4 regions of the Bacillus mojavensis genome follow, and region 4 is predicted to be linked to each of the others. Evidence: riboswitches for the same ligand, from Rfam matches in the RefSeq annotation. Region 4 holds a riboswitch; each other region holds the start of a gene.
The links. Region 4 has a riboswitch for S-adenosylmethionine ahead of metE (5-methyltetrahydropteroyltriglutamate--homocysteine S-methyltransferase). Riboswitches for the same ligand answer to the same signal wherever they lie in the genome.
Positions count from the first base shown of each region.

Region 1: linked by a shared signal. The riboswitch ahead of metK (methionine adenosyltransferase) and the one ahead of metE (5-methyltetrahydropteroyltriglutamate--homocysteine S-methyltransferase) in region 4 are both predicted to bind S-adenosylmethionine.
Region 2: linked by a shared signal. The riboswitch ahead of HC660_RS08475 (phosphoadenylyl-sulfate reductase) and the one ahead of metE (5-methyltetrahydropteroyltriglutamate--homocysteine S-methyltransferase) in region 4 are both predicted to bind S-adenosylmethionine.
Region 3: linked by a shared signal. The riboswitch ahead of metN (methionine ABC transporter ATP-binding protein MetN) and the one ahead of metE (5-methyltetrahydropteroyltriglutamate--homocysteine S-methyltransferase) in region 4 are both predicted to bind S-adenosylmethionine.

Region 1 is NZ_CP051464.1:2,920,193-2,927,438, reverse strand. It holds gene HC660_RS15310 (ABC transporter substrate-binding protein) at 1-890, opposite strand, end outside; gene HC660_RS15305 (alpha/beta hydrolase family protein) at 1,040-1,813, shown strand; gene HC660_RS15300 (DUF2584 domain-containing protein) at 1,865-2,107, shown strand; gene pckA (phosphoenolpyruvate carboxykinase (ATP)) at 2,146-3,729, opposite strand; SAM riboswitch class I at 3,927-4,066, shown strand; gene metK (methionine adenosyltransferase) at 4,235-5,437, shown strand; gene asnB (asparagine synthase (glutamine-hydrolyzing)) at 5,587-7,246, shown strand, end outside.
Region 2 is NZ_CP051464.1:1,631,660-1,638,905, reverse strand. It holds gene cobA (uroporphyrinogen-III C-methyltransferase) at 1-766, opposite strand, end outside; gene cysC (adenylyl-sulfate kinase) at 869-1,462, opposite strand; gene sat (sulfate adenylyltransferase) at 1,475-2,623, opposite strand; gene cysP (sulfate permease) at 2,672-3,736, opposite strand; gene HC660_RS08475 (phosphoadenylyl-sulfate reductase) at 3,748-4,449, opposite strand; SAM riboswitch class I at 4,608-4,713, opposite strand; gene pyrE (orotate phosphoribosyltransferase) at 4,848-5,480, opposite strand; gene pyrF (orotidine-5'-phosphate decarboxylase) at 5,477-6,196, opposite strand; gene HC660_RS08460 (dihydroorotate dehydrogenase) at 6,165-7,100, opposite strand; gene pyrK (dihydroorotate oxidase B electron transfer subunit) at 7,100-7,246, opposite strand, start outside.
Region 3 is NZ_CP051464.1:3,145,136-3,152,381, reverse strand. It holds gene fadE (acyl-CoA dehydrogenase FadE) at 1-612, shown strand, start outside; gene HC660_RS16520 (arsenate reductase family protein) at 724-1,080, shown strand; gene gcvH (glycine cleavage system protein GcvH) at 1,147-1,530, shown strand; gene HC660_RS16510 (YusG family protein) at 1,586-1,822, shown strand; gene HC660_RS16505 (toprim domain-containing protein) at 1,900-2,253, shown strand; gene HC660_RS16500 (thioredoxin family protein) at 2,265-2,585, shown strand; gene HC660_RS16495 (SCP2 sterol-binding domain-containing protein) at 2,694-3,038, shown strand; SAM riboswitch class I at 3,153-3,259, shown strand; gene metN (methionine ABC transporter ATP-binding protein MetN) at 3,365-4,390, shown strand; gene metP (methionine ABC transporter permease MetP) at 4,383-5,051, shown strand; gene metQ (methionine ABC transporter substrate-binding lipoprotein MetQ) at 5,065-5,886, shown strand; gene HC660_RS16475 (carboxymuconolactone decarboxylase family protein) at 5,971-6,348, shown strand; gene HC660_RS16470 (YuzK family famiily protein) at 6,541-6,693, shown strand; gene sufC (Fe-S cluster assembly ATPase SufC) at 6,871-7,246, shown strand, end outside.
Region 4 is NZ_CP051464.1:1,394,188-1,401,433, reverse strand. It holds gene HC660_RS07290 (ECF transporter S component) at 1-574, shown strand, start outside; gene HC660_RS07285 (ABC transporter ATP-binding protein) at 561-2,204, shown strand; gene HC660_RS07280 (HMP/thiamine ABC transporter permease ThiX) at 2,179-2,943, shown strand; gene rsbRB (RsbT co-antagonist RsbRB) at 2,976-3,809, opposite strand; gene isp (serine protease Isp) at 4,032-4,994, shown strand; SAM riboswitch class I at 5,126-5,281, shown strand; gene metE (5-methyltetrahydropteroyltriglutamate--homocysteine S-methyltransferase) at 5,410-7,246, shown strand, end outside.

The DNA of each region.
Region 1 (7,246 bases), 1.5 Mb from region 4:
TTTTCGTTGAGAAGCGGGTCTGGAGAATAAGAATGTTGTTTTTTGTAGCGTTCGATGGACATTTCGATGACATCTGGATCCGTATCGTCAAATTCATTTTTAATCGCTTCTGTGATGTCCTTTGCTGAGTGTTTACCTATCCACTGCTGCGCTTTATAAATAGCTCTCGTAAATTTGACGGCTGTATCTTCGTTTTTCTTTAAATAGCTTTGTTTTGCCATAAATGTCGTATAAGGAACCTGGCCTGATTCTTCTCCGAACGAAGCAACGATGTGGCCGATGCCTTCTTTCTCAAAGAGTGAAGCAGTTGGCTCAAAAAGCTGGACATAATCACCGGTTCCAGAAGCAAAGGCATTGGATATATTGGCGAAGTCTATGTTTTGGATAAGGTCAATATCCTTATGCGGGTCAATGTGATGTTGATTCAGCACATACTCGCCGACCATTTGCGGCATACCGCCTTTCCTCTGGCCGAGAAACGTCTTCCCTTTCAGCTGGTCCCAGTTGAAATTTTCGGCATCTTCCCTTGCGACAAGGAACGTTCCGTCTGTCTGTGTCAGCTGTGCGAAGTTAATGACAGGGTCTTTAGCTCCTTGCGCTTTGACATAAATGGATGTTTCTGATCCGACAAGCGCAATGTCCGAGCCGTTTGAAAGAAGCGAAGTCATCGTTTTGTCGCCGCCCCAGGTCGTATTGACGTCAACATCAAGGCCTTCATCCTTGAAAAAGCCTTTAGATTCTGCAACATATAAAGGTGCATAAAAAATGGAATGGGTCACTTCGGCTACTTTTACTTTCGTGAGTGTTTCTTCCTGCTTGCAAGCACTCAGGGCAATGATGAGAAACACACTGCAAACGCAGAAACAGCCCAGCCTTAACCATTTGTTCACATGACAACCTCCTTATTTAGCATCAAGTTAATATCCTTTTTTGCTTTACATATCGTATGATGGGTATAAAAATGTGTGAATGCCTAATCCGGCGTGACAGGATTTATTTTTAAAGACAGGAAAGAATAAAGAAAAAGGAGGCGGGAGCAGTGATTGTTGAGAAAAGAAGATTTCCGTCGCCGAGCAAGCATGTGCGCTTGTATTCCATCTGCTACCTTTCAAATGGCTTAAAAGTGAAAGGGCTGCTGGCGGAGCCGGCGGCACCTGGGCGATATGACGGATTTTTATATCTGCGCGGCGGCATCAAGAGTGTTGGAATGGTCAGACCGGGCCGAATTATCCAGTTTGCGTCCCAAGGATTTGTTGTATTTGCCCCCTTTTACAGGGGGAACCAGGGAGGAGAAGGCAACGAGGATTTTGCAGGAGAAGACAGAGAGGATGCTTTTTCTGCTTTTCGCCTGCTTCAGCAGCATCCTCAAGTAAAAAAGGGCAGAATTCATATCTTCGGTTTCTCCCGAGGCGGCATAATGGGAATGCTTACTGCGATTGAAATGGGACGGCATGCGGCTTCATTCGTTTCGTGGGGAGGCGTCAGTGATATGAATCTTACATATGAGGAGCGGCAGGATTTGCGCAGAATGATGAAAAGAGTAATTGGGGGAACGCCGAAAAAGGTGCCTGACGAATACAAATGGCGAACGCCTTTTGATCAAGTGAACAAAATTGAAGCCCCCGTTTTATTAATTCACGGAGAAAAAGATCAAAATGTTTCCATTCAGCATTCCTATTTATTTGAGGAGAAATTAAAACAGCTGCACAAGCCTGTAGAGACGTGGTATTACAGTACATTCACACATTATTTTCCGCCGAAGGAAAACCGGCGTATTGTGCGGCAGCTCACGCAATGGATGAAAAACCGCTGACGGTGAAATATGTTATGATATAGAAAAAAGAGAACGAAAGGGGATTTCAATTTGGGAATGCCTGTGGAATTTAATACATTAATTGTGACAAAAGGAAAAGAAGTTCGCATAGATGAAAATATATTCAGATTAGAGAAAGACGGGTATCGCATTTATCCGATGGAGATTCCGATGGATGTGAGCAAAACAAAGTCTGGTGAAAAGTCAGGCACAGCTGAAGTGCAGAAGCTTGAATGGACAGACGGGCGGACAATCATTACGTACAAGCTGACTTCCTTGCATACAGTCAATTAAAACAAGCCAAGAGCTGAATTGCTCTTGGCTTTTGCTTTTTAAACGAGTGGCCCGCCTGCTTGCGCAATGGCATCTGTATTTGTGAACTTTTTGAAGTTTTCTTTGAATTCGTTTGCCAGATACGCAGCCTTTTCTCTGTATTCCTCTTTGTTATTCCACGTGTTTTCCGGCTGAAGGATGTGATCGGGAACACCTGGAACATGAACCGGGATGTGCAGGCCGAAAATATCGTCAGTGGTCATTTGTACATTTTCTAATTTGCCTTCAATCGCTGCTTTTACCATCGCCCGTGTGTATGAAAGCTTCATGCGTTCCCCTGTGCCATAGCCGCCGCCGGTCCAGCCTGTGTTGACAAGGTAAACGTCTGCGCCGTGTTCGTCGATCTTTTTGCCGAGCATTTCCGCATATACATGAGCCGGGAGCGGAAGGAACGGTGAACCGAAGCATGTGGAGAATGTCGTCTCAGGAGACGTGACGCCGCGTTCGGTTCCGGCTAGTTTACTCGTATAACCGCTTAAGAAGTGGTACATAGCCTGCTCCTTCGTCAGCTTGCTGATTGGCGGCAGAACGCCGAATGCATCAGCCGTCAAAAATACAATCGCTGACGGGTGGCCCGCAATGCTTGGAGACACAATGTTGTCGATCATATGAATCGGGTAAGCAGCACGTGTGTTTTCTGTATAGAAGGAATCATCGTAATTGGCTTCACGCGTATCTTCATCTACAACAACATTTTCGAGAACGGATCCAAACCGAATTGCTTTAAAAATCTGCGGTTCTTTTTCTTCGCTTAAATGAATGCACTTGGCATAGCACCCGCCTTCGATATTGAAGACACCAGTGTCCGACCAGCCGTGTTCATCATCACCGATCAGTTTCCGGTCAGCATCCGCCGAAAGGGTGGTCTTTCCTGTTCCCGACAGGCCGAAGAAAAGCGCGACATCGCCTTTTTCACCGACATTGGCGGAGCAATGCATGGATAAAATATCTCGTTCAGGCAGCAGGAAATTCATGATGGAGAAAATCGATTTTTTCATTTCTCCGGCATACTCCGTTCCGCCGATTAAAATCGTCCGCTTTTCGAAAGAAACAATAATAAAGGTTTCTGAATGTGTGCCGTCTGTTTTTGGGTCCGCTTTGAAATGCGGAGCGGAAAGAATGGTAAACGGCTGTTCGACTGTTTTTTTATCATTGTCTTCAGGACGGATAAACAGCTGTCTGGCAAATAAATTGTGCCATGCAAATTCATTAACGACCGTGATCGGCAGTCTGTATTTTTCATCAGCACCGGCAAATCCTTCAAAAACAAACAGCTCATCTCGTTGTTTCAGATAGCTGACAACTTTCGTGTACAGCCGGTCAAATGCTTCCTCGGAAATAGGCTGATTCACCGGACCCCAATCGATCTTACTCTTTGTGCTTCCTTCTTCTACAATGAATTTATCTTTCGGCGAACGTCCAGTGTAAGCGCCTGTGGTCGCCCGGACAGCACCCGTGGATGTTAAAATGCCTTCGTTACGGGAAAGTACTTTTTCTGTAAGCTGAGCTGCAGATAAATTATGCTGCACATTAGGACTTGTTAATAAGGCTTGCAAATCAGCGGTTAAATCAACTGAGTTCATAAGAAACCTTCCTTTATCATTTTATTTGTGTTTTGCTAATTGTGAATTAGTATAACATATATTTTCAAATAGTCTATACTATTTATCGTTTTTTGTGTGTGCACTTCCATTGTTTTCCGCAATAAAGGCGTCTATTTCTCCTGATTCATATTGACATTGCAAACCCTTTTACGATAAGATATTTCATTGAGCGGATACTCTTATCCCGAGCTGGCGGAGGGACAGGCCCTATGAAGCCCAGCAACCGGTTTCTCTATTATTCATTATGTTCAAACTGCGTGAGACAACCAAGGTGCTAACCTGATGCAAGGTTGAATGATTCCTTGAGCGATAAGAGTGAAAGGCACAAAGACCAAACCCTTTCCTCGAACGGAAAAGGTTTTTTTATTTCATAAATATGCCAATTAACATCTCTAATATAAACGTAACATTGTATAAGAGGGAGCGAGTTCCGTATCATATATATAAGGTCTTTCGGGAGGCCTTGTGCAGGAGGAAGCAAATCATGAGTAAAAATCGTCGTTTATTTACATCAGAATCTGTTACGGAGGGGCATCCGGATAAAATCTGTGACCAGATTTCTGACAGCATCTTAGATGAAATTTTAAAGAAAGACCCTAACGCGCGTGTTGCTTGTGAAACGTCTGTGACAACTGGTTTGGTTCTTGTCAGCGGAGAAATCACAACTTCTACGTATGTTGATATTCCAAAAACGGTTCGTGAAACGATTAAAGAAATCGGATACACACGTGCAAAATACGGATTTGATGCGGAAACATGTGCGGTCCTGACATCAATTGACGAGCAGTCTGCTGATATTGCAATGGGTGTAGACCAAGCGCTTGAAGCCCGTGAAGGCACAATGAGCGACGAAGAAATCGAAGCAATCGGAGCGGGTGACCAAGGTTTAATGTTCGGTTATGCGTGCAACGAAACGAAAGAGCTTATGCCTCTTCCAATTTCACTTGCTCATAAACTAGCCCGCCGCTTGAGTGAAGTGCGTAAAGAAGATGTTCTTCCTTACCTTCGCCCTGACGGTAAAACACAGGTAACGGTTGAGTATGATGAAAATAACAAACCTGTCCGCATTGACGCGATTGTTATTTCAACTCAGCACCATCCTGAAATTACGCTTGAGCAAATTCAGCGCAACATTAAAGAACATGTCATCAATCCGGTTGTTCCTGAAGAATTAATTGATGAAGAAACAAAATACTTCATTAACCCTACAGGCCGATTCGTCATTGGAGGACCTCAAGGGGATGCGGGGCTTACAGGACGTAAAATTATCGTTGATACGTACGGCGGCTACGCACGTCACGGCGGCGGCGCGTTCTCTGGTAAAGATGCGACGAAAGTAGACCGTTCAGCTGCTTATGCTGCAAGATACGTTGCGAAAAACATCGTTGCGGCTGAGCTTGCAGATTCATGCGAAGTGCAGCTTGCATACGCGATCGGTGTTGCACAGCCTGTGTCCATCTCAATCAATACATTTGGTTCCGGAAAAGCTTCAGAGGAAAAACTGATTGAAGTTGTTCGCAATAACTTTGATTTACGACCTGCCGGCATTATCAAAATGCTTGATTTACGCCGTCCGATCTACAAACAGACTGCTGCGTACGGCCACTTTGGACGCCACGATGTTGACCTTCCGTGGGAGCGTACAGACAAAGCGGAACAGCTGCGTAAAGAAGCGTTAGGAGAATAATTTTATAGCCGCTTACTGGTTAAGCGGCTTTCCCTTTTTTATCGATGTATCCATGTTTATTTTTTTACATAACTGTGAAACCAAATACTGTTCACAGCGTCTATAAATAGGGGTTCAATGATGACAATTTTAAATATGGAGGCAATACTATGTGTGGATTTGTCGGGGTTTTTAACAAGCATCCGTTAACTCAAACCGCTGATCAAGAAGAACTAATCAAACAAATGAACCAAATGATCGTTCACCGCGGTCCTGACAGTGATGGATATTACCATGATGAGCACGTTGGATTCGGATTCAGACGGCTCAGCATTATTGATGTGGAAAATGGCGGACAGCCTTTATCATATGAAGATGAGAAATATTGGATTATTTTTAACGGGGAAATCTATAACTATATCGAACTGAGAGAAGAGCTTGAAGCAAAGGGATATACTTTCAACACAGATTCGGACACAGAGGTTCTTCTTGCGACTTACCGTCACTATAAAGAAGAAGCGGCTTCCAAGCTCCGCGGCATGTTTGCCTTTCTGATTTGGAATAAAAACGATCATGTGCTTTATGGAGCAAGAGATCCATTCGGCATTAAGCCGTTGTATTACACAACGATCAATGATCAGGTTTATTTTGCCTCAGAGAGAAAAAGTTTAATGGCAGCTCAAAATGATATTGAAATAGATAAAGAAGCATTACAGCAGTATATGTCTTTCCAATTCGTTCCTGAGCCAAGCACGCTTGATATTGATGTGAAAAAAGTAGAGCCGGGTTCTCAGTTTACAATCCGCCCTGACGGCGATATCACATTCAAAACGTATTTCAAGGCGCGTTTCCAGCCTGTTCAGACGGAAGAAGATAAACTTGTCAAAGAAGTCAGAGACGCTATCTATGACTCTGTAAAAGTTCATATGAGAAGTGATGTGCCTGTCGGTTCATTCCTTTCAGGCGGAATTGATTCTTCGTTTATTGTATCCGTTGCGAAAGAATTTCATCCAAGCTTAAAAACATTTTCAGTCGGATTTGAACAGCAGGGCTTCAGTGAAGTTGATGTAGCGAAAGAAACTGCCGCTGCACTGGGCATTGAAAATATCAGCAAAGTCATTTCTCCGGAAGAATATATGAACGAGCTTCCTAAAATCGTATGGCACTTTGATGATCCGCTTGCAGACCCGGCTGCGATTCCATTGTATTTCGTGGCGAAAGAAGCGAAAAAACACGTAACGGTTGCGTTATCTGGCGAAGGTGCGGACGAGCTGTTTGGCGGATACAACATCTACCGTGAACCGCTTTCTCTTAAACCGTTTGAACGCATTCCGTCCGGCTTGAAAAAGATGCTTCTGCACGTAGCGGCGGTTATGCCTGAGGGAATGAGAGGAAAGAGCCTGCTTGAGCGCGGCTGCACTCCGCTTCCGGAGCGTTATATCGGCAACGCGAAGATCTTTGAAGAATCCGTGAAGGAACAGCTGCTGAAGCACTATGATTCTAGCCTTTCGTATCGCGATGTGACGAAGCCTTACTTTACAGAAAGCAGCTCATACAGCGATATTAACAAAATGCAGTATGTCGATATCCACACTTGGATGCGAGGCGACATCTTGCTAAAAGCGGATAAAATGACAATGGCGAATTCATTGGAATTGCGTGTGCCGTTCCTTGATAAAGTCGTATTTGACGTTGCTTCTAAAATTCCTGATGAATTGAAAACAAAGAATGGTACGACGAAGTATCTCCTTCGCAAAGCTGCTGAAGGAATTGTGCCGGATCACGTATTGAACCGCAAAAAGCTCGGTTTCCCTGTACCGATCCGTCATT
Region 2 (7,246 bases), 240 kb from region 4:
CCTCGCTTAAATCTTGTTTTTTCAGCTCAGATTCAAACCATTCCAGCTTATAGTGATAATTTACAACATTTCCTACGACAATTAAACTCGGATTTTTAATGTCTTCTTTTTTCACCGTTTCTGAAAGGGTGTCAACTGTACAAAAAACAGATTTTTGCTTGTCCGTTGTTCCCCAATGAATAAACGCTGCCGGAGTAGCACCGTCCCGGCCGTTTTCCAGGAGTTTTTTTTCGATCTGCTGCACATTTTTAATGCCCATATAGATGACAAGTGTATCAATCCCTGTGGCCAGCGCTTTCCACTTTTCCTCAAAATCCTCTTCTTTTTTATAATGCCCCGTTACAAAAGCCACGTTAGAGCCCGCGTCCCGATGAGTGACAGGAATCCCGGCATAAGCAGCTGCCGCGATTCCCGATGTAATACCGGGGACAATTTCAAACGGAATGCCATTTTCAGAAAGGCATTCCGCTTCTTCTCCCCCTCTGCCGAACACAAATGGGTCTCCGCCTTTCAATCTGACAACGGTTTTCCCTTTTTGCGCATACTTCACAAGAAACCGATTGATGGTTTCCTGCTTCATTGTATGAAAATCTGGAAGCTTCCCGCAGTAGATCAGGTCCGCCTGCTCCTTGGCATATTGCAAAATCTCTTTATTTACTAATCTGTCATATAGGATTACGTCAGCTTTTTCAATGGCTTTCAGCGCTTTAATTGTCAGCAGATCAGGATCTCCGGGACCTGCACCTACAATATATACTTTCCCCATCGTCTTTCCCCCGATCTATTCGAGTTCTTCCAGAACGTTCGCTGCGATGTTGTTCTAGTTTGCATTTTTTCGGCATCTGAGAAGAACACAGCTGAGCGGCGTTTAGCTCAATTGCTGCTTTACAAACTCGATCAGCTGATTTTTGCACTCTTCACGATCATATTGTCCTGAGTCAAGGACGAGCTCAGGAGCTTCTGGCTCTTCATAAGGAGAATCAATGCCCGTGAAGAACGGAATTTCCCCGTTTCTTGCTTTTTTGTAGAGCCCTTTTGGATCTCTTTGTTCACAAATATCGAGGTCGCATTTAATGTAAACTTCGTTAAATTCGCCTGCTTCCACAAGCTGGCGAACCTGGTCTCTATCCTCACGGAAAGGAGAGATAAAAGCAGTAATGACAATGGTGCCCTGCTGCACAAAAAGTTTTGCCACCTCTCCGATTCGGCGGATGTTTTCCTTTCGGTCTTCGTCAGAAAAACCGAGATCTTTATTTAAACCGTGGCGAATGTTGTCACCATCCAGCACAATGACTTGATAGCCTTGTTCAAAAAGTTCTCTCGCAGCAGCATTGGCAATAGTTGATTTGCCTGAACCGCTTAAACCCGTCAGCCAGAGAATGGAGCTTTTATGCTTGTTTTTTTGCTGATACTCTTCTTTTGTAATAGAGGCTTCATGCCATACAATATCGCGATTTGTCACTGCCAGTCCTCCTTAAGAAACGCCTGCTTCTTCTTTTTTCTTCATGCCTTTAATTAACACTTCAACAACTTCTGCGCGGCTGAATTCTGCAGGCGGCAGCACACCGTCTCTCAGCATCCCTCTCACCTTGGTGCCTGATAAAATTACGTGATACTCTCTGCCATGCGGGCACGTTTTTGCAGTTCCCATATTTCCGCATTTTTCGCAGAAGAAGCTGTGCTCGAATTTCAGCGGTGTAATGCCGAGTTCTTCTGGTTTAAATGTGTCAAACAGCTCCTGGGCTTCGTACGTGCCGTAATAGTCACCGACACCGGCGTGATCGCGGCCGACAATGAAATGTGTGCAGCCGTAGTTTTTTCTGACAAGCGCATGGAAAATCGCTTCTCTCGGACCGGCATAACGCATTGCAGCCAAGAAAACACCAAGGAAGACACGGTCTTTCGGGTAATAGTTGTCAAGAAGCACTTGATAGCTTTCCATCCGGACATCAGCCGGTATGTCATCAGATTTTGTTTCGCCGACAAGCGGATTTAAAAACAAACCGTCCACTGTCTCAAGAGCTGTTTTTTGAATATATTCATGCGCTCTGTGAACAGGATTTCTTGTTTGGAAACCGACAATTGTTTCCCAGCCTTTTTCTGCAAACTGGCGTCTTGTTTCCGCCGGTTCAAATGTAAACTCAGGGAATTGTTTAGAAGCTTTTTTAATCAATGTGATCGGACCGCCGATATATGTATCGCCGCGGCTGAACAGCTTTTTCACACCCGGATGAGCCTGATCATCTGTTTTATACACGTTAACAGCTTCTTTTTGTTTGTCAGGCACGTATAAGTCTTCGATTTGGATAACGCCGTATGTTTCTCCGTCATACGTTAATTTTACTGTTTCGCCGACTGACAGTTCGGCTGCTTTTTGTGCATCTACCGGCAGCGTGATCGGAAGAGACCATATAACACCGGAAGCAAGACGCATGTTTTCAACAACAGATACGTAATCCTTCTCATTAAAGAAGCCTTCGATCGGGCTGTATCCGCCGATTCCGATCAATTCCAGGTCAGCAAAAGAAATCAAATCAAGTTCAATTTCTTTCTGAATGCCGCTTACATCATATGACTCATTTACTCGGTTTACCAGTTTTCCTCCATGTGGTGCTAAACTCATAATATTCATTTCCTCCTAGTTAACAGATAAAATAACTCAGATTAATAGTTAAATTCCCCCGCCTTGATCGTGGACAGAGCGTCTCTCTTTACGAATGGCTTTTGTCAGGCTGACAGCACCGCCTGCAGCTAAAAGCACACTTACCATGATAAAGATTGAATAATAATCCGCCTTTAAAAACATAGAGACAAGCAAATAAGAGATGGATAAAGATAAAAACGGCGACACGATCCATACTTTCAGCATCGTTTGAACGACCTGTTTATGAAATACGTTTGGGCCGTTTTTCGCCATGCCTATTCCGATAATAGACGATGACGTTACTTGCGCCAAGGGTACTGGCATTCCAAATATAGAACTGATAATCACCAGTCCTGCTCCTGTTCCGGATAGGAGAATGCCTTCTCCTTTTGAAAACCTTGTAATTTTCTTCCCGTTTGTTTCTAATACCCTGCGGCCTAATATCAGTGCGCCCAGAGCTACAAAAGCTCCCCCATACAGGGTTCCTTTCTCTACATCCAGTACGCCGGCAGCCACTAACGGGCCAACGGCATTCGCCACATTGTTCATGCCCGCAGAGAACGCTTCAAAAAAACCAGCGCATAGCAAAAGGATGCCAAGGACGTTTTGTTTTCGGGAAGACGTAATTTCAATCTTAAAATAACGAAACAGCTTTGCTACAAAAAATGTGAAACCGAAAGCGAACAGCGGAACGAAAATCCAAAATGAAACAATAATCAGAAGATTGTTTACAAACAACACTTTGTACGCCACGCCCACGCCGACAACTGCCCCGACCGTCACTTCACTTGTCGATAAAGGAATGCCGAGCAGATTAGCTGTAAATAGCGACAGCGCAGCAGCCCCGATAATGATGCAAACAATCGTCAGTGTAATCGTCTGTTCGGGGATAATCCCAGAGCTGATGGTTTTCAAAACTCCGCCCCCGCCAATGACAGCCCCGGCCAGCACACCAACGGCGCATATGATCAAAGCGTAGGTTTTCTTTTTGATGGCCCCAGATCCGTAAGCAACTCCCATTGAAGCTGCAGCGCCGCTTGCGCCAATATTCACTGCAAAAAACAAGCTAAATAAAATAGCGGCTAATTCCATTTTGCAGCTCCTTATTCATGCAGTCCGCATTCTGTTTTCGCCTTACCGTTCCATCTTCCTGAGCGCAAGTCCTCTGCAGTAAATGCAGGTGACGTACAAGGCGCGCAGCCAATACTTGGATACCCTTGGTCGTGGAGCGGATTGTAGTCCAGCTCATTTCGAGAAGTGTATCTCCAGATGTCTTTCCAAGTCCAATGGATAAGCGGGCAAACTTTTACTGATTTGAATTTCTCATCTTTGTTTAAGAAATTCGTATTGGCACGGCTTGGCCCTTGATCGCGGCGCAGGCCGGAGAGCCATGCCGGGTGGCCGGAAAGCGCCTCTCTTAAAGGAACGATCTTTCTGAGATAGCAGCATTGATTCGGCTCTCTTTCCCACAGTTTATCACCGTGTTCTTCCGCCTGTTCCACAAGAGTAAGGTTCGGTTTCTTCAGGATGATATGAAGGCCGGGGTAGCGCTCCTTGACGCGTTCTATCGTTTCATAGGTTTCTTTAAAATGAAGCCCTGTATCGAGAAATACAATCTCTGCGTCTTTTTTCACTTTATAGATTAAGTCAATCAGAACGATTCCTTCAATTCCGAAACTGCAGGCATAAACAAGCTGATTGCCGTAATGGCCGTAAGCCCATTTTAAAACTGACAGCGCCCCTTTATAAGGATCGTCCTCTGGAAATGTAATCGTTGGTTCTTCCCAATTATCGTACGTTAACATTTCTTCTTTCCTCCTTTCGGAGACAAACAAACAGTAGCTTTCTGCCGGTTGTCTTTTCCCATTGTAATGTGATGCGGCTGCTGTTTTCTCCGTAAACAGCCCCTCTTAAAATAAAAAACTTTCAATCCGGCGGAAAGAAAGACAGGAACTGCATGTAGCCCTTATCTTTCAAAATGGAATACATTTTGCTGGAAGTAGCACCTTACACATTGTGCAGGTTGCCGGGCTTCATAGGACCAGTCCCTCAGCCGCTCTTGATAAGTTTTTCAGATTTGTAGTAAATTTTAGCACAATTCTAACATAAGTCAACCCGAGTTTTTTTATAGGATTAATAAAAAAACAGACCCAAAGGCCTGTTTTCAATCGTGGCAAGGCATTAAAGCTCTTCAATTTATTTTTTAATTTTTAAACCAATCTTTTGACTCGGGATTCATTTTCCATGTTTGCAGCTTCTTCAGGTCGTCTGTATGAATATTTCCATTTTCAAGTGCAACCTCTGTCAGTGTGTCATAATCAGTTAACGAGTAGTATGGAAGATCAGCCTCAGCAAACGCTTCCTGCGCTTTAGGAAGTCCGTACGTAAAGATTGATACTACACCAAGCACTTCACAGCCAGCGGCTTTTAGAGCTGCTGCAGCTTCGAGTACGCTGCCCCCTGTGGAAATTAAATCTTCAATGACAACTGTTTTTTGGCCTTTTTGAACGGCACCCTCAATTTGATTGCCTTTTCCGTGTGCTTTTGGTTTGCTTCTCACATAACACATCGGCAGGTTCAAACGGTCAGCCGCCAATGCCGCATGAGGGATACCTGCTGTCGCTGTTCCTGCGATCATCTCAGCTTCCGGGAAATGCTCCTGGATAAGCTTGCTGATGCCTGCAACAACATCATTTCTTACCTCTGGGAAAGAAAGGGTAAGGCGATTGTCACAGTAAATTGGCGATAAAATGCCGCTCGCCCATGTAAACGGATCATTTGGGCGTAAAAATACAGCTTGAATGTCTAATAGATGTTTTGCGATGATTTGTTTCATTGTTTGAGTCCCTCCCATTCGAGTTTGACAGCTTCATAGGCTTTCAGCGGATTTGCAGCTTTTGTAATAGAGCGTCCTACAACAATGGCTGATGACCCTTTTTCTCTTGCTATAGAAGGCGTTGCGACACGCACTTGATCATTCGCAGTGTCTGCTGACATACGGATACCCGGGGTCACCGTCAGAAACGACGGCGACACTGCTTCGTAAATGGCTTTTGCTTCATGAACGGAGCACACCACTCCATCTAGTCCGCTATTCTCCGCCAGTTTGCTGTAGTGCACTACCGTGTCAATGAGAGGCTTTCTGATGAGCAGCTCCTCCTTCACCATTTGTTCAGAAGTGCTTGTCAGCTGGGTTACCGCAATAAGTGACGGACGTTTTTTTCCTGCCGGCGTGCCTTCCTCTAAGCCTTCCAGGGCTGCTTCCATCATTTTTTTGCCTCCGGCTGCGTGAATATTGACAAGATCGACTCCGAGGCAGGCAAGACGCTTCATTGCTTTATTTACTGTGGTCGGGATGTCATGGAGCTTCAAATCTAAAAAGATCTCACAGTTTCTTTCTTTTAATTGTGCAATGATGGCCGGGCCTTCTTGATAAAAAAGCTCCATCCCGACCTTCACAAATAATGGTTCTTTGTGAAAAGGCGCTAAAAACGACAATGTTTCTTCAGCTGATGCAAAATCAAGCGCGATGATGGGCAGGTTGTTTTTCATGATTCCAGCTCCTTCCGATGCATTCTTCAACAGATTCATAGCCGTATTGGCGTAAAACAGCAGGGAGCTGTTCAATGATGTCAGGGCATGCGAAAGGATTCACGAAATTTGCTGTTCCGACAGCGACCGCACTTGCTCCAGCCAGAAGAAATTCCAATGCGTCTTCGGCTGTCTGAATGCCTCCCATCCCAATAATCGGAATGCTGACAGCCTGGCTGACCTCATACACCATGCGGATGGCAACAGGCTTTACAGCAGGACCCGACAGCCCTCCTGTTTTATTGGCTAATATCGGCTTACCTGATTTTAAATCGAGCCTCATGCCGATTAATGTGTTGATCATCGTTAGACCATCCGCACCAGCCTCTTCGATCGCTACTGCAATTTCTGTGATGTTTGCCACATTCGGAGATAGCTTCACATATACAGGCACATCTGACACTTCTTTAACCGCTTTCGTTAAATCAGCAGCCATGGCAGGATTTGTGCCAAAAGCAATTCCGCCTGTTTTGACGTTCGGACAGGAAATATTCAGTTCAAGGGCGTGTACATTAGGCGCTTTACTGATATGATCTGCCACTTCAACATAATCCTCGACCTGTGAGCCGGCGACATTGGCAATAATAGGCGTATCAAATTGTTCAAGCCATGGCAGCTCATTTTCTAAGACGCTTTCCAGCCCTGGATTTTGCAAACCGATCGCATTGAGCATTCCAGCGCCAGTCTCAGCTACCCTAGGCGTCGGATTCCCGAAGCGGGGCTCCTTTGTCGTAGCTTTGATCATGATTGCTCCGAGACAAGACAAATCATAAAAACGCGCAAATTCTTTTCCAAAACCGAAGCAGCCTGATGCGGGAATGATCGGATTTTTCAAATTCAGTCCCGGCAATTTCACCTCTAGCATTACAGCGCCACCTCCTGAGCTTTAAATACAGGCCCGTCAAGACATACCTTTACATAAGCTGTCTCACTTTCGTTTGTATGGCACACACAAGCGAAGCATGCACCGATACCGCAGCCCATTCGTTCTTCCATGGAAATGTAAACCTC
Region 3 (7,246 bases), 1.8 Mb from region 4:
GAAAGAGCCTATCGGGATTCCAGGATCAACCGGATTTTCGAAGGAACCAATGAAATTAACCGGTTAATCGTGCCAAGCACCTTCCTGAAGAAAGCAATGAAAGGCGAGCTGCCTCTTTTTGAAAAAGCACAGGCGCTTCAAGAAGAACTCATGATGCTCATGCCTGAGGAGCCCGGCACTGGCGTATTAGAGCAAGAGAAATATATCGTCAAGCAAGCCAAAAAAATCGCCCTGTTCGCCGCGGGTCTAGCTGCGCAAAAATACGGAAAAGCGATCGATCGGGAACAAGAAATCCTCGTAAACGTTGCTGATATTGTCAGTAATGTATATGCAATGGAATCAGCGGTGCTCAGAACGGAAAAGGCGATTGCCGCGCAAGGAAGCGATAAAGCAGCGCAAAAGCTGCTGTACACAGAAATTTTCGTTCAAGAAGCCTTCAATGAAATTGAAGCCCATGCGAAAGAATCTTTACTTGCAATCGAAGAAGGAGATTCTCTCCGTATGATGCTCTCGGCCCTCCGCAAGCTGACACGCGTGACGCCTAAAAATGTCATTTGGAAAAAACGTGAAGCGGCAGCGGGTGTGTTCGAGGCTGAAAAATATATTGTCTGAGTCCCAAGGAGCTCCGCACATCCGGAGCTCTTTTTTTATGAAGCACTGTTTTAGGTTTTTAAAACAAACTGTGTTAAAATAACCTCGATTATTTTATTGAGGGGGAAGAAGATGTCGTTAACTTTTTACTGGTACCCTAAATGCGGAACGTGCCGCAAAGCGAAAAAATGGCTTGAAGAGCATGGAAAAGAAATCAACGAAATACATATTGCAGAGCAGCCTCCAAGCAAAGAGGAGCTAAAATCGCTTTATGAAAAAAGCGGGCTGGATGTAAAGAAATTCTTCAACACAAGCGGCATGAAATACCGTGAACTGAATCTGAAGGAAAAGCTGTATCACATGTCAGAGGACGAACAGCTTGAACTGCTGGCTTCAGACGGAATGCTGATTAAGCGCCCACTCACAACAGACGGCGAAAAAGTGACAGTTGGCTTTAAAGAAGATCAATTTGAAGAAAACTGGTCATAATGTAAATTTTTTTTGAAAAGTGTGGTATCTTCTTATTATAGTCCTGTAAAAAATGGAGGGATTCAATTGAGCATACCTAAAGATTTGCGTTACTCAGAAGAACACGAGTGGGTAAAAGTTGAAGGAGAAAAAGCCAAAATCGGCATTACCCATTTTGCCCAGTCCGAGCTCGGTGACATCGTGTTTGTTGAGCTTCCTGAAGTCGGCGCTGAAATCAAAGCGGACGAGCCTTTCGGAAGTGTAGAATCCGTAAAAACGGTATCTGAGCTTTACGCACCGATTAACGGAACTGTAGTGGAAGTAAACGAGGATCTTGATGACAGCCCGGAATTCGTCAACGAATCTCCGTATGAAAAAGCATGGATGATCGTCGTTGAACCGTCTGACGCGTCTGAAATTGAAAAACTAATGACAGCAGAGCAATACGAAGAGATGACACAACAAGACTAAAACTGGATAGCTGAGCAGGCAATTGGATACGCTAACGCTATGGGAGGTGTCCAATATGGCTTTCAGCAAACAAAAGCTCGATGTCACCAATGATGTGACAGGCCGCTTTCAAAATGGCCGGCTCTCGTTATATCATGAAGATGAGATGATCGGCCAAATGACAGGCATGAATGAATATGAGCTAAAGTCCGGCTTTACCTATGAAAATGAAAAATTTTATAAAACAGCCGACGTGGTTTCAGGAGACGATCAGAAATATGTTGATTGTGACTACGAAAGCGGCTGGTGTTGATGTTGGCGGTGAATTTCACTGCCTTCTTTTACAATCTGAACGTTTCAAATTCGACGCGGCAGGTGAAGCAGATGAACATGGACGAACTGGAAAAAGTCATGATTGTTGAAGGGAAATCAGATAAAGAAAAGATCGAAAGCGTCCTGAATGAGCCAGTGCGCATTATCTGCACAAACGGAACAATCAGCCAGCTGAAGCTGGAGGAATTGGCAGACGAGCTTTACGAGAAGGACGTCTATATTTTGGTTGATGCCGATGAATCAGGCGAGAAATTGAGAAAACAGCTGAAAAGGGAATTTAATGAAGCCTACCATTTATATATCGACAGAGCCTATAAGGAAGTGGAGGCGGCGCCCAGACACCATATAGCATCTGTATTACTGAGCGCGAATCTGAATGTCCATACGAATTTTCTTGAAAGAAAGACCTGAGGTGTTATAGCGTGAAAGAACTCCAAGAACAAGAGCTTGAACACATTACTGATGATGTGTATCTCCTATATCTATATACTCCGTTTTGCGGTACCTGCCAGCTGGCAAGCAAAATGCTGACGGTCGTCGAAGACATGCTCCCGTCTGTCGCCTTCTATAAAAATAATCTCAACTATTCTCCGGCGTTTGCTAAAGCATATCAAATTGAAAGCGTCCCTTGTTTTCTGCTGTTTAAGGACGGAAAAGTAATTGAAAGAGGGTATGCGTTTCATTCCGTTTCTTATTTATATGAGCTGATCAAACAAAAATCATCTTCTGCATCTCATTTATGACATTTTTCTCGGCGCATTCCAATGAATTTGTCGTTCGTTTTATAAAGGGGTTCTTGCGCTGAAGAGAGAAATGTGTATGTATGACCAACAAACTAGGAGGTTGTACAAATGGAGAAAGCGGAAGTTTTAGAAGATGATTTACAGCATCTGTTTTTAAAACCCCTTTTGAACGCTTCGACATTGCTCATTACCTTCCAAGGAGAAACAGAAGCCTTAACCGTCTCAATAAACGAACAGGGAGAAATGACAAAAATTTCTCCGCCCCAAACGTCCAACCTGACCTTTTATGGAAACCAAACAGAAATCATTCATCTTTTGCATGGAGACATTTCCCTTCAGCACCTGATCCAGAGCGGAAGCCTAAAGGTAAAGGGTTCATTCAGAGCGCTGTTAAAGCTGGAAGCCATTCTTTGGCTGACAAACGGTTTTTTTCAGAGGATTCTAAAGAATTAAAAAATAGCAAATTATTACAATAGTAAAAGTTTACATCATTTATTTTATTGACATTTTATGATTCGCCATGCTATTCTACATTAAGAATTTCCGGACGAAAAAGACTATATATTTCTCTTATCAAGAGAGGTGGAGGGAAGTGCCCTATGAAGCCCGGCAACCATCAACATTGTTGAAATGGTGCCAATTCACACGAAGCGTTAAGCTTTGAAAGATGAGAGAAAGGCGTTTTATATAAGCCTTTCTGCTCAAGTGTGCAGAAAGGCTTTTCTTTTGCAGAAAAAACCGGAAGATTTCTTAGAATAGTGTTAAGGCAGGTGATCGCTTTGATCAATCTTCAGGATGTTTCAAAAGTGTATAAGTCGAAACATGGAGATGTCAATGCTGTCCAAAATGTCTCGCTTTCCATTAAAAAAGGTGAGATTTTTGGAATTATAGGATATAGCGGAGCTGGTAAAAGTTCCTTAATCCGTCTGCTGAACGGACTTGAGAAACCAAGCTCAGGAATCGTGGAAGTGGCGGGAACGAAGATTAATGAAGTAAACGGACGCAATTTAAGAAAAGCGCGCCATGACATCAGTATGATTTTCCAGCACTTCAATTTGCTCTGGTCGCGAACTGTCAGAGATAACATCATGTTTCCTTTAGAAATTGCCGGGGTGAAAAAAAGCGAGCGGATTAAGCGTGCCAATGAACTGATTAAACTGGTAGGTTTAGAAGGAAAAGAGAAATCTTACCCGTCTCAGCTGAGCGGCGGACAAAAGCAGAGGGTCGGAATCGCCAGAGCGCTCGCAAACAATCCGAAGGTTCTCCTTTGTGATGAAGCGACATCAGCTTTAGATCCGCAAACAACCGATTCAATCTTGGATCTTTTGTCCGATATTAATGAGAGACTCGGTTTGACGATTGTGCTGATCACACACGAAATGCACGTCATCCGCAAAATCTGCAACAGAGTCGCTGTTATGGAAAACGGAAAGGTTGTTGAAGAAGGAGAAGTTCTCGATGTCTTCAAGAATCCGAAGGAAGACATGACTAAACGGTTTGTTCAGCAGGTGACTGAGCCTGAAGAAACAAAAGAAACACTTCAGCATCTTCTTGACGAAAAAGCGTCAGGAACAACGGTTCAGCTCACATTTGTCGGTGATTCAGCTGAACAGCCTCTGATTACAGAGATGATCAGAAACTTCAATGTCAGCGTCAATATTCTGCAGGGGAAAATCTCGCAGACGAAGGACGGGGCATACGGTTCATTGTTTATCCATATTGACGGTGACGAGGAAGAAGTGCAAAACGTGATCCGGTTTATTAATGACAAACAGGTGAAAGCAGAGGTGATCACGAATGTTTGAAAAATACTTCCCGAACGTTGATGTAACTGAATTATGGAACGCGACATACGAAACGCTTTATATGACGCTGATCTCCTTGGTTTTTGCCTTTGTCATCGGGGTGATCCTCGGCCTGCTGCTCTTTCTTACAAGCAAAGGGAGCCTCTGGCAGAACAAAGCAGTCAACACTGTAATTGCGGCTATTGTCAATGTATTCAGGTCTATTCCGTTCCTCATTTTAATTATTTTATTACTAGGTTTTACGAAGTTTTTAGTCGGCACCATCTTAGGGCCGAACGCGGCACTGCCGGCGTTAGTCATCGGCTCAGCCCCGTTTTACGCGCGGCTCGCTGAAATTGCGCTGCGTGAGGTGGATAAGGGCGTCATCGAAGCTGCGAAATCAATGGGAGCCAAAACATCAACCATTATTTTCAAAGTGCTGCTCCCGGAATCCATGCCGGCCCTTATTTCTGGGATCACGGTTACGGCCATTGCTTTGATCGGCTCAACAGCCATTGCGGGCGCCATCGGTTCAGGAGGACTTGGAAACCTTGCATATGTAGAAGGATATCAGTCTAATAATACTGATGTTACCTTCGTTGCTACTGTATTTATTTTAATCATCGTTTTCATTATTCAAATGATCGGTGATGTCATAACAAATATAATAGATAAACGATAAGGGAGGATTTACTTTGAAAAAGCTATTTTTGGGTGCATTACTACTTGTATTTGCAGGAGTTATGGCTGCCTGCGGTTCTAATAACGCTGAATCCGGCAAGAAAGAAATTGTTGTTGCAGCTACAAAAACACCGCATGCAGAAATTTTAAAAGAAGCTGAACCATTGTTAAAAGAAAAAGGCTACACACTGAAAGTGAAAGTGCTTAGTGATTACAAAATGTACAACAAAGCCTTAGCTGATAAAGAAGTGGATGCAAACTTCTTCCAGCACATTCCTTACCTTGAGCAAGAAATGAAAGAAAACAAAGATTATAAACTTGTGAATGCCGGTGCGATTCACTTAGAGCCATTCGGTATTTATTCTAAAAAATATAAATCATTAAAAGAGCTTCCCGACGGTGCGACAATTATCCTGACAAATAACGTTGCTGAACAAGGCCGTATGCTTGCAATGCTTGAGAATGCAGGATTAATTACACTTGACTCCAAAGTGGAAACAGTCGATGCAACACTGAAAGACATTAAGAAAAACCCGAAACACCTACAGTTTAAAAAAGTAGCGCCTGAATTAACGGCAAAAGCATATGAAAACAAAGAAGGAGACGCGGCCTTCATCAATGTGAACTACGCGATCCAAAATAAATTAAATCCCAAAAAAGACGCGATTGAAGTGGAATCAACAAAAGATAACCCTTACGCTAATATCATTGCAGTGAGAGATGGCGAAGAGGATTCTGCAAAAATCAAAGCGCTGATGGAAGTTCTTCACTCTAAAAAGATTAAAGACTTCATCGAGAAGAAATATGACGGAGCTGTTCTCCCAGTCTCTGAATAAGATTGAAACCCCGGATGAGAAATCCGGGGTTTTTTTCGGGTATTTTCCTAAAAGCTGTTCATAATAAAAAGGAATGTTAAACAGATGGAGGGATTTTCTTTGAATCAAGACAGAGGAAGCATGCAGGACGCGCTAAAACAGTATAAATTAGGTTTAGGCACATTTGAACAAAAGATGCCGCTAATGGGAAGAAAGTTTAACGAGTTTACTGAACAATGCTTTGCCGGCAATTCTCTGACTGAAAGAGAAAAACAGCTGATCGCCCTCGGAATTGCCATCAATGCTCAGGATGAATATTGCATGATCTATCACACAAAAGGCTGTCTTGATGAGGGAGCGACAGAAGAAAACATTCTCGAAGCAGTCAGTGTGGCAGCGGCGTTCGGAGGCGGAGCTGCTCTAAGCCAAGGTGTGACAGTTGTCCAGCAGTGCATAGAGGAATTTGGAAACACTACGCATTAGAAGAAGGAATATTCCGAAAAACGATTCTCATTTTAACTCAAAGGGTCCTTTCGTCTCATCCGATGTTATATCAAGCCATATCCATTTTGCAGCATCGGTCTTGGAGCTGATACAATAGCAGTAAATAAATGAAGGGATTGATTCATTATTTGCAGCAGCCAGGACAGACTGGACCTCGATTATACGTCAGAAATGGAAAAAGCGATGCAGCTGTCTCATGGAATCGGATACGAGGAATACGGACGCCGGCTGGATACAAGAATGGAAGTTGAGCGGCAGAGAGAGCTTGAATATAAAAAATGCAAGCGGTATTCTGCTGAGCTTAATGAGAAAATCGGTCTTTAAAAAAAGGGTGGGAATCCACTCTTTTTCTTTTTCAATTGCTTTAATAAAGTGCTGAACTTTGTTAAACTTGAGAAATGTGCAAGGCACGATAAAAAGTTGTATTTACTTTTCATTTGTTATAAAATTAGAATGAGAATAAAATGAGAATAATGATTATATATTTTTGGAGGTATAGATATGGCTGCTTCAACATTAACGATCAAAGATCTTCACGTTGAAATCGAAGGGAAAGAGATCTTAAAAGGTGTAAACCTTGAAATAAAAGGCGGAGAGTTCCACGCGGTAATGGGACCGAACGGTACTGGTAAATCAACTCTATCAGCTGCCATTATGGGGCATCCTAAATATGAAGTAACAAAAGGCAGCATCACGCTTGACGGCAAAGATGTACTGGAGATGGAAGTGGACGAGCGTGCGCAGGCAGGTTTGTTCCTTGCGATGCAGTACCCTAGTGAAATCAGCGGTGTGACAAATGCCGACTTCCTTCGTTCTGCGATCAACGCGCGCAGAGAAGAAGGCGATGAAATTTCTCTTATGAAATTCATCCGCAAAA
Region 4 (7,246 bases):
TGTCATCATGTCCGTAATCAGTATTGTTTTTGCCATTGTTTATTTAGTATTCACTCATTTTGGAAACGTACTTGCAGGGATGTTCGGGCCCATCGCTTATGAACCTATTTACGGCATTTGGTTTATCGTGTCGGTGATTGCCGCGTACATCATTCGCAAACCGGGGGCTGCCCTTGTATCTGAAGTCATCGCAGCTCTCGTTGAATGTTTGCTGGGAAATCCTTCAGGCCCGATGGTTATCGTGATCGGCGTTGTTCAAGGTCTCGGAGCAGAAGCAGTATTTCTTGCGACACGCTGGAAAGCATATTCCCTTCCTGTGCTGCTTCTGGCGGGTATGGGGTCTTCGGTGGCCAGCTTTATTTATGATCTCTTTGTTTCCGGTTATGCGGCGTATTCACCGGGATACCTGCTCATTATGCTTGTGATCCGTCTCGTTTCAGGTGCGGTTCTAGCCGGACTTCTTGGAAAAGCTGTCAGCGATTCTCTCGCATATACGGGCGTCTTAAACGGAATGGCGCTGGGAAAGGAACTGAAAAAGAAACGGAAACGGGTATCTAATCATGCAAGCCTATAATACGTTACTTTCGGTTGACCGGCTTCGTTTTTCATATGAAGAAAACGAGAAACCGATTTTTCAAGAGATAACGTTTGAGCTCCTAAAAGGAGAATGCGCTTTATTGTTAGGGCCGAGCGGGTGCGGAAAAAGCTCGCTTGCCCTCTGTTTAAACGGACTTTACCCCGAAGCTTGTGACGGGGTGCTGTCCGGGCATGTATTCTTATTTCAAAAACCGATCACTGATGATGAAACCTCTGAAACGATCGCTCAGCATGTCGGAGTCGTCTTTCAGGACCCTGATCAGCAGTTTTGTATGCTGACAGTGGAGGACGAAATCGCCTTCGGATTGGAAAATTTGCAAGTTCCTCAAGAAGAAATGGCAAAGAAAATTGATGCGGTTCTGGATAAATTACACATCTCTCATTTAAAGAAAAGCACAATTTCTACTCTGTCAGGGGGACTGAAGCAAAAAGTCGCGCTCGCCTGTATTTTGGCGATGGAGCCTGAGCTCATTATTCTGGATGAACCGACTTCCCTTTTAGATCCTTATTCAGCGCGGGAATTCGTTCAAATGATCAAAGAGCTTCAGCAGGAAAAAGGCTTCGGCCTTCTCGTCATCGAACATCAGCTTGATGAGTGGGCGCCTTGGGTTGAAAGAACAATTGTACTGGATGGAGCAGGCAAGAAAGCCTTAGACGGGCCGACTACGGATATGTTTCAGCATCACTCAAACATGTTAAGAACAATGGGAATCACTGTGCCAAAAATTTGTGACTTACAAGAAAATGTGATTATACCGTTTACATTGTCAAAGGAAACGCTGTTCAAGGAACCCTTCCCTGCTGGGCATACTGAAGAAGCTGTGGTTCTTTCTGCTGAACATGCAGTGCAGGTCAAGAACTTATCGTTTTCAAGAGGACAGCAGACCATTTTCAAAGACATCAGTTTTTCATTGCGTGCAGGCTCTTTGACGGCACTTGTCGGGCCAAACGGCACAGGAAAATCTACCCTGTTATCTGTTCTCGCCCGTTTGCTCAAAGCGAATAGCGGCAAGATTCTTCTGCATGATAAGCCGCTGGAGTCTTACAAAGAAAAAGAGCTTCGTAAACAATTGGGGTTTGTTTTCCAAAATCCAGAACACCAGTTTGTGACTGATACAGTATATGATGAGCTGCTATTCGGCCATACGGCAAATGCCGAAACCGAGAAAAGAGCGCAGAATCTGCTGCAACGCTTCGGTCTTGCACATTTGGCGGACCACCATCCGTTTGCGATCAGCCAAGGGCAAAAACGGCGGCTGAGTGTCGCTACCATGCTGATGCATGATGTAAAGGTCTTGCTTTTAGACGAACCGACCTTTGGCCAAGACGCCAAAACAGCGGCTGAATGTATGGAGATGATTCAGCATATCCAGGCAGAAGGCACCGCTGTTCTTATGATCACACACGATATGGAGCTTGTATCTTCATATGCTGACAGCGTGCTTGTGCTTCACAACACACATTTGGCCTTTGACGGAACACCGGAACAATTATTTTCTAAGGAAGCGGGGCTCGTCCAAAAAGCAAAGCTCACCCTCCCCCTTCGATATGAATGGATGACATACCAGCAGGAGGTGCGTGATGAAGCAGCCGTTACATCTCATTAACCCGGCAGTAAAAGCAGCGGCGGTTTTTTGCTGTGTCGTCATGCTGTCGTTTATTTACAATCCTTACACACCGGCGTGCTTTTATATCATAATTGTTGCGGGTGTCCTGTTTGCGGCCAGAATACCACTGAAAAAATGGCTTTTGTTCACGATTCCGTTTTTGATTTTAGCATTCGGCTGCGTATGGACAGCCGCTGTTTTCGGCAAAATTCCGACGACTGCAGATAATATTCTGTTCCAAGCCGGCCCTTTTTCGATCAACAGTGAAAATGTGGCTGTCGGCATCTCACTCGGGTTTCGGATTTTGTGCTTTTCTGCCTTATCGATGATGTTTGTTTTTACAACCGATCCGATTCTATTTATGCTGAGTCTGGTGCAACAGTGTAAGCTGTCCCCGAAGCTCGCGTATGGCGTCATTGCCGGATTTCGTTTTCTCCCTCTGTTAAAAGAGGAGGTCCAGCTGATCCAGCAGGCACATAAAATCCGAGGCGGGGCGGCGGAAAATGGCTTAAAAGAAAAAATAAGCGCGTTAAAGCGCTATACAATCCCGCTATTAGCAAGTGCGATCAGAAAAGCGGAACGAACAGCTCTTGCGATGGAATCAAAAGGATTTACAGGCACCCGAAACCGGACGTATTACCGGTCGCTTACCGTCAGCCTGCGCGACTGGCTGTTCTTTTTCATCGTTCTCTTGTTATTCGCAGGATCTTTTCTTGTGTCTTTATGTTTTACCTCATAAAAAAGCCGCTATGTTGAATAGCGGCTTTCTCATTATTGATGATAGTTCAATGCTTGGGCAAGATTGGTTTTAATATTAATGTTCGTAAAATCAATACCAAGCTGTACAGCGGTTTGCGCGATTTCTGGCCTGATTCCAGACAATGTGGATCTGACACCGATTAAAGTAAGCGCCTCAATCAATTTAAAGATTTGATGTGCCACCATTGTATCAACAACCACGACACCTGAAAGATCGATTAACAGATGCTCAATGCGTCTTTTTGCACATGCACTAAGCGTGTTCTCGAGAATAAACTTTGCCCGTTCAGTATCAATATCACCGACAAGCGGCAGCAGAGCTGTCGTTTTGCTCAGAGTAATGACAGGCGAACTTAATTCCAGTATCATTTCTCTCTGGGCATTTAATTGCTGTTTTGCATTCGATTCAGCGTGATCGACGAATGTATAAATGGTAAAATCAAAAACTTTCACAATCAAATTAGCCCATTTTTGTTTTTCTCCCGGTCCAAATGCCGACTCGTTTTCTTTTGCGAATTTCTCAAAATACTTCGTATATAATCTTCGGTTTCTCATAAACTCACGGATGACGTATTGCACCGGGGTCTCGAGATGTTTTTGATCATTCGTCAGCTCAATAACCCATTGTTGAAATTCATCGAGAAATTGTTTTTCCGGTAAAACATACATGTAATTCAGATGCCGGTAGAACTCTCTGTCCTGCTCTTTCAGCTCCTCAGTTACAGTTGCATTATGTAAGGCATAAATTGAATTCGGATCGCTTTCCTCCATTGTGTCAATCCATTCCTCGGCCATTTGTTCTACATGCTCAGAAAAAAACGCAAATATTTTTTCATTCAGTTTCATCACACTGCTCCTTTCCCAGCTTCTATTATAACTTGACTGACAGCTGAATCCCAGTCATACACGCTAAACCCACCCATTATTTTGAAAATGACTAATCCATTGGATTGTATCCTATTTTTTCAAAATGCTTCAAACGACTCTGTCCGAGCGGCTGTTTTTTTCATATAATGTGAGATAACACCCTTGTATCCACTTGCAGGCATAAAAAAGGAGGGCTTTTTTATGAATGGTGAAATCCGCTTGATCCCGTATGTGACGAATGAGCAGATCATGGATGTGAACGAGCTTCCTGAGGGTATTAAAGTGATTAAGGCGCCAGAAGTGTGGGCAAAAGGGGTTAAAGGCAAAGATGTAACAATTGCTGTATTGGACACCGGCTGCGATACAAGCCATCCCGATCTGAAAAACCAAATCATCGGCGGCAAGAATTTCACAGATGATGACGGCGGCAAGGAAGATGCCATTTCCGACTACAACGGACACGGCACTCACGTTGCCGGAACGATTGCGGCTAACGATTCAAACGGCGGCATCGCCGGAGTCGCGCCTGAGGCAAGCCTTTTAATTGTAAAGGTGCTTGGCGGTGAAAACGGCAGCGGAAAGTACGAATGGATTATTAACGGCATTAACTATGCTGTTGAGCAAAAGGCTGATATCATCTCAATGTCCCTTGGCGGACCGCCGAGCGATGTGCCTGAACTGGAGGAAGCAGTCAAAAACGCCGTCAAAAACGGAGTGCTAGTCGTTTGTGCCGCGGGAAATGAAGGTGACGGCGACGAACGCACAGAGGAGCTTTCCTATCCTGCTGCGTATAATGATGTGATTGCGGTTGGATCTGTTTCCGTAGCGCGAGAATCGTCAGAATTTTCAAACGCCAATAAAGAAATTGATCTTGTTGCACCTGGTGAAAACATTTTATCCACTCTTCCCAACAAGAAATACGGGAAGCTGACGGGCACTTCAATGGCTGCCCCTCATGTCAGCGGAGCGCTTGCTTTAATTAAAAGCTTTGAAGAAGAATCTTTTCAAAGAGAGCTTTCTGAATCTGAGCTTTATGCGCAGCTGATCCGCAGGACACTTCCGCTCGATATCGCAAAAACATTGGCGGGGAATGGATTCCTGTATTTAACTGCTCCTGATGAGCTGTCGGAGAAAGCAGAGCAGTCACATTTACTGACCCTATAATATTATTTTTCTCATATAATATATCCCGTAATTTGTAAAATAAAATTTAAAATCTCTGTTGACAATGAATTTGACTTGCTGTTAAGATTACCAACAAATGATTCAACTTTTCAAAAAATTAATAACATTTTCTCTTATCGAGAGTTGGGCGAGGGATTGGCCTTTTGACCCCAACAGCAACCGACCGTAATTCCATTGTGAAATGGGGCGCACTGATTTTCGCGCCGAGATTTATATCTCTTAAGGCACGGTGCTAATTCCATCAGATTGTTTCTGAGAGATGAGAGAGGCTATATGTTTTGTAAAAAAGCCTCTTTCTCTCATGGGAAAGAGGCTTTTTAGTTGTGAGAAAACCTCTTAATAGCCTGTATCCGCGGGTCAACAAGAGTGTTTTACATATAAAGGAGGAGAAACAATGACAACAATCAAAACATCGAATTTAGGATTCCCAAGAATCGGACTGAACAGAGAATGGAAAAAATCGCTTGAAGCGTATTGGAAAGGAAACAGCGATAAAGATACGTTTTTGAAGCAAATCGATGAATTATTCTTATCCGCAGTGAAAACGCAAATTGACCAGCAGATTGATGTTGTGCCTGTTTCTGATTTCACACAGTATGATCACGTTCTTGACACGGCGGTCAGCTTCAACTGGATCCCGCAACGCTTCAGACACCTGACTGACCGTACAGATACATACTTCGCCATCGCCCGCGGAATAAAAGACGCCGTATCAAGTGAAATGACAAAATGGTTTAATACAAATTACCATTACATCGTGCCTGAATATGACGAGAGCTTAGAGTTCCGACTGACAAGAAACAAACAGCTTGAAGATTACCGCCGAATCAAACAGGAGTACGGCGTTGAAACAAAACCTGTTATCGTCGGCCCTTATACGTTCGTCACGCTTGCAAAAGGCTACGAGCCATCTGAAGCTAAAGCAATTCAAAAGCGCCTCGTTCCTTTATATGTTCAGCTTTTAAAAGAGCTTGAAGAAGAAGGCGTAAAATGGGTGCAAATTGATGAACCTGCGCTTGTCACCGCTTCAGCAGAGGATGTACGCGGCGTAAAAGAGTTATTCGAAAGCATCACAAATGAGCTTTCTTCCTTGAATGTGCTCTTGCAAACGTATTTCGATTCTGTTGATGCTTATGAGGAGCTCATTTCTTATCCTGTACAGGGCATCGGGCTTGATTTCGTTCATGATAAGGGCAGAAACCTGGAACAGCTTAAGACACACGGCTTTCCGAAAGATAAAGTGCTGGCAGCCGGCGTTATAGACGGCCGCAACATTTGGAAAGCGGATCTTGAAGAACGCCTCGATGCCGTGCTTCATATCCTCAGCCTCGCACAGGTTGATGAACTATGGATTCAGCCTTCCAGCAGCCTGCTTCATGTTCCGGTAGCTAAACACCCCGATGAGCATTTGGAACAGGATCTGCTGAACGGATTGTCCTACGCAAAAGAAAAACTGGCAGAGCTGACAGCTTTAAAAGAAGGCTTAGTATCAGGCAAAGCCGCAATCAGTGAGCAAATTCAGCAGGCGAAAGCCGACATCAAAGCGCTTAAACAGTTTGCAACAGGCGCGAATTCTGAACAAAAGAAAGAGCTGGAGCAGTTAAGCGATAAAGACTTCAAGCGCCCGATTCCGTTTGAAGAACGTTTATCCCTGCAAAATGAATCTCTTGGCCTCCCGCTTTTGCCGACGACTACGATCGGAAGTTTCCCGCAATCTGCTGAAGTGCGGAGCGCACGCCAAAAATGGCGGAAAAACGAGTGGTCTGATGAACAATACCAAAACTTTATCAATGCGGAGACGAAAAGATGGATTGATATTCAGGAAGAATTGGATCTTGATGTTCTTGTTCACGGTGAATTCGAACGGACAGACATGGTTGAATACTTTGGTGAAAAGCTGGCCGGCTTTGCCTTCACAAAATACGCTTGGGTTCAATCATACGGCTCACGCTGTGTCCGCCCGCCAGTGATTTATGGAGATGTAGAGTTTATTGAACCGATGACAGTAAAAGATACTGTATACGCTCAATCGTTAACATCCAAGCATGTAAAAGGAATGCTGACAGGGCCTGTTACGATTTTAAATTGGTCTTTCCCTCGGAACGATATCTCGAGAAAAGAAATCGCGTTCCAAATCGGGCTCGCCCTTCGCAAAGAAGTAAAAGCGCTTGAAGACGCAGGCATTCAAATCATTCAAGTCGATGAGCCAGCCCTGCGCGAAGGCCTTCCGT